2 regions of the Orrella marina genome follow, and region 1 is predicted to be linked to the other one. Evidence: predicted binding sites of a transcription regulator. Region 1 holds the regulator's gene; the other holds the start of a gene.

Region 1 (2,412 bases):
TAACGGGCTCTGGCCGAGTCTGTGGTGTGTCAGCGTCGCGCATGTTGAACGAGGGTGGCTTGCTTGCAGAAGCCAGCGCAAGCGCCTGTGCCTGTGCCATCGCAAGTTTGCGTACCCGCCCCGAACCAAGCTGCTGACGCGTGGTGATCAGATCGCCGACCGTGACCGGGTCCGCGCTCTCGTCCCAGACCCAGCGAAGTACCTGGATGCCTTCCACCGAGAGTGTGTTTGCGAGTCTCTGTACATCTGCAACGGGCACCAGGACGGTTCGGGAACGTTTCTGGCTGTTGATCAGCCAGGTGCGCGTGACTGAAAGTACAATCAGACTCAGAATGGCGACCACACCCCACCAAAGGTATGGGTTGATATCGGTCATGATCCTGACGAACTCAGGTCCCAGGGACTTTAGACCGTCGTAGCGAATCATCCCGCCCAGCCGCAATATTTGCTGGGCAATCCAGACCCAGATGATGACGACTGCAGCGATGACACCCGCCTGTAACAGGCGGGTGGGCAGCAGAAGTTTTCTGATGGTGGTGCTCAGGGACCGGGTATCGTCCCGGCTTGTGGTCGATCGGCTATTTGTTTGCATCGGATTAATTCACTAATGAGTCGTCAGTCTCTCGAGCTTCGCATGGGTCAGCATTTGACGCTGACCCCCGCATTGCAGCAGTCTATACGATTGTTGCAACTTTCTACGCTCGATCTTGAACTTGAGGTGGCACGGGCCCTTGCAGAGAACCCTCTGCTTGACACGCCGGAGCCGTCTGAAGCCGCAGATACCGGAACGGACGGCAATGACATACCCGTGCAGACCATTGAGGCCGAACCATCGCCACAAACGGCAGCCGAGACGCCCGCAGGCGGTTTGCGACGTGAGCGCGATGATGAGCAACTCGAACGACCTGAGTCTGCGGGTGAGATATCCTTGCGCGAGCACTTGTTACAACAACTGGGGACGACCCATGTCAGCGAACGCGATGCCGCGCTGGTGTCGTTGCTGATCGACGATCTGAACGATGACGGCATGATGGAGTCCTCATTGCCAGAAGTGCTGTCCATGCTGGATCCGCAAACCGGTGTTGAACTGGATGAGCTTGCTGCTGCGCTGCGGCTGCTTCAGTCCTTCGATCCGCCGGGTGTTGGTGCACGGGATTTGTCCGAGTGTCTGCTGCTGCAACTGGAACAACCGGATCTCGCCGTGTTGCCGGTGTTCGCCGATGAACAGGTGCTTGCGCTGGGCCGGGAGATTTGCCAGCATCACCTTGACACGCTGGCAACGGGTAATCTTGGCCGTTTGCGCGAACAGCTTGACTGCCCTGCTGACTTGTTGCAACAAGCCTGTACAGGCATACGGCGCCTGAACCCCCGTCCCGCAAGCCAGTGGACACGTCCAGCCGCTGATTTTGCTGTGCCCGATGTGATTGCGCGACGAACTGCCAAGGGGTGGCAGATCCAGCTCAATGAGTCAGTGGTTCCTAAATTGTGTATCAACGAAGTCTATGCCCAGGCGCTTGGCTCAGCCCGAAGCGGTGAGCACACTGCCTTGCACGGGCAGTTGCAGGAAGCAAGATGGCTGATTCGCAACGTGTCGCAGCGATTCGAGACAATCATGCGAGTTTCTCAGGCGATTGCCGACCACCAGCAAGCGTTCTTTGATGAGGGATGGGGAGCCATTCGTCCCCTGACGTTGCGAGAAATTTCTGGAGAACTAGGGTTGCATGAGTCGACGGTTTCCAGAGCGACTACTCAGAAGTTCATGCTGACACCGTTTGGGACGGTGGAGCTCAAGCGATTTTTTGGGGGCGGATTAAGTACCGAGGGTCGGGAGGCTACATCCTCGACGGCTGTCCAGAGCAGAATCAAAGGGTTCATTCAGTCCGAGGATCGTGCCAAACCTCTTTCGGATGCACAGTTGGTCAAACTGCTTGAGGAGCAGGGCATCACGATTGCCCGGCGGACCGTGGCGAAGTATCGGGAACAGATGCGTATTCCGACGGCATCACTGCGTAAGTCCCAGGCATCGATTGTCTGAGCAAGGAAGGCGGTAGGTGACACCGGTCCAGACGTCGTAACAAGGCCGTGACGGCCTCACGACGGGAACGACAGGGGTCAGAGAGCTTGCAAGGTGAGTGACCCGCCTTGTCAGGCACCACCGCCAGAGGGACCAAAACCCTGCTGGGCCGGGCAGTGGCGGTAACGTCCCCAGGCATTGTTCGGCCCACAAAACCGCTGGCGAGCCTGCTCGATACATCCCGGCCGACTGAAAAAGCCAACCGAGTCGCAGGCACGGATTGCCTCATCAAGTGCTTGCTGCCAGTTGCCAGGAGCCGAGCCACCCTGTGTGTTGCCGCTTCCCCCCTGCTGTCTGGCAATGTCTCCGACCCGATCATTCGCGGAAGATCCACCGCC
Region 2 (2,412 bases), 1.8 Mb from region 1:
TCGTGAAATCGTTCACGCGACACCTTGTCCTGAGACACGAGGCGTCTGGATGCCTGGGTCAGACCGGCTCGCCCCCCCTTGACAACGTCAGCTTGGGATGACGCTACCACGTGAACATCTCCCCCCATCCGTGGATCTGTGCGGGTGACACACCCACGCGCCTGAGCATTCCCCAGACTGTTGTACTAACCGTATCGAGCAATGGCACACCCGTACGTTGTTCAATCTGCCCGGCAAGGTCAGCTGCCCGCAGATTGGTGCAATAAGTCACATTGGCTTGCGGGCGTTCTTGACTGACTTCCTCGAGCAACTGACACAGTGCAGGCTGACTGACCAATGCAAAATCATGATTGACACAGATGTTCAGATGCCGCTCAGCAACCACTTGCACACCGATATCTGCGTAGTTGGCAATGATGCGCCGCTGAACGTCGTCTGTATAAGGCGACACTAGCCCGAGACGCGTGACATCACGCAACCCGATCAGCTCATTGAGCGCCAGTACAGCCGTGGTCGCAGGAATCCCTGTACGGTCCTCAATTCGCTCAACCAGTTGCCGGTCCGTGTCAAACCCCATCCAGCCAGCAGCCGTTCCACTCCAGCCAATGACATCCACCCTGGCATCAGCCAGCAGTTCTGCTGCTGCCAGTATCTTGCTGTCATCGAACTGGCCGAGCGCCCGCTCAGATAGCGCGATTTCGGTCACTTTGAAACGCGAGAAATGAGCACTCGCACCGTGGATCGTTGCAACCAACGCACTGGTGAGCGGCTCAAGCGCCGTATTCGATGAAGGCGTCAGAACGCCAAGACGCAGGGTGTTCGCCACGAAAAGTCCTTTAATTAGAAAGTTAGCCATTTGCACAGACAGACCGGCGTGCCTGATCAAAGTCGCCAGGTGAACACGCATGGCACAGCCACTTTTGAGATACCCCCATCCGACCCTTCTGGCCGCGTGACCATCTTCGCCAGAGCGCAGTCATCAGGACTGATGAATAACCGATTGCTTCATCACCAATCGTTCACAAAATCTGGCATGTTCTGTCTGCAACTGATTTGGACAAAGCACATTTCGTGCCAGCCAGATACGTTGTTCCAGAACTGGGTCATTCTGCCCACGTTGCATCTATCAAAGTCGTGCGTCGACCACTTCACAAGCATACGGACAGCATCCGGATTATTGGACCATCGACTCTCGCAAATCCCCACGGAGCCGTCCAGCAACCTGGATCGCTGACAAATGAGTCCACCTTGATTCAATCCTCACCCGGCGACTGTCTTGCGTAGAGCACCAGATGAACATTGCAACCGCGACGATAGCCAAGTGCCTGATGGCTGTGATCCTGCAAGCAATCACTAACTTTCCCGGAAGGCTGGCACGGCTTTTGCTTGACACGGCTGAACTGATTACAAATTTTCCCCAATGATTGTCGACAACCTTATCGACAATCTTCGCTACAGAGAACAGACATGCCCAAAGAATCTTTTGATCTCGTCGTACGCAACGCTCAGATTGCCACAGCCAGTGAGCAGTATCGTGCAGACATCGGCATAGTCGGCGGAAAGATTACCCAGATCGGTGCACAGCTTGGTGCTGGTACGCACGAAATCGATGCCTCTGGCCGAGTCGTGACGCCGGGTGGCGTAGACGCGCACTGCCACCTCGACCAGCCGATGGAGCCACCGGCAAAGATGGCCGACAACTTCGATAGTGGGACGCGTTCGGCAGCGTGTGGTGGCACCACTACCGTGATCCCGTTCGCAGCTCAGCAAAAAGGACAGTCTTTGCTTGCAGCGGTCGAGGACTATCACCAGCGCGCAGCAGGCATGGCCCATGTCGACTACGCATTTCACCTGATTGTCAGTGACCCCACCCCCGAGGTCCTGAATAAAGAACTGCCGGCGTTAATCGCCCAGGGCTACACCTCGTTCAAGATCTACATGACCTACGAAGACATGAAGCTCGATGATATCGAGATCCTGAACGTACTGGCGGTTGCCCGGGCACACAAGGCGCTCACCATGATTCATGCAGAGAACGCCGACTGCATCGAGTGGTTGACGCGACGCCTTGAAGCGGCTGGCCATACTGCACCACGATTTCATGCCCATTCAAGGCCGATGCTCGTTGAGCGTGAGGCCACGCATCGCGCAATCTCGCTGGCCGAACTTGTCGACACACCCATCCTGATCGTTCACGTGTCGGGTCGCGAGGCAGTTGAGCAGATCCGCTGGGCACGTGCACACGGTCTGAACATTCTTGCAGAGACATGCCCGCAATACCTGTTTCTGACGGCTGATGATCTAGGTCTGGATGATCAATACGAGGGTGCGCGCTGCATCTGCAGTCCACCACCACGGGATCGCGCCAACCAGGAGGTCATCTGGCATGCATTGTCAGACGGACTGTTTGCC

The links. Region 1 encodes sigma-54, which starts transcription at its own class of promoters, with help from an activator protein. Its sites were predicted from a motif close to TGGCANGNAANCTGCTTT; they were not measured.
Region 2: a site for sigma-54 is predicted at 1,372-1,389, ahead of hydA (dihydropyrimidinase). Genes of this name have one in related genera too.

What each region holds. Positions count from the first base shown of each region.
Region 1 covers NZ_CP028901.1:3,266,256-3,268,667, forward strand. Annotated here, with positions in the region: gene DBV39_RS14905 (hypothetical protein) at 1-592, opposite strand, end outside; gene rpoN (RNA polymerase factor sigma-54) at 608-2,035, shown strand; gene DBV39_RS14915 (hypothetical protein) at 2,146-2,412, opposite strand, start outside.
Region 2 covers NZ_CP028901.1:1,427,851-1,430,262, forward strand. Annotated here, with positions in the region: gene DBV39_RS06370 (GntR family transcriptional regulator) at 1-38, opposite strand, end outside; gene DBV39_RS06375 (maleate cis-trans isomerase family protein) at 104-826, opposite strand; gene hydA (dihydropyrimidinase) at 1,468-2,412, shown strand, end outside.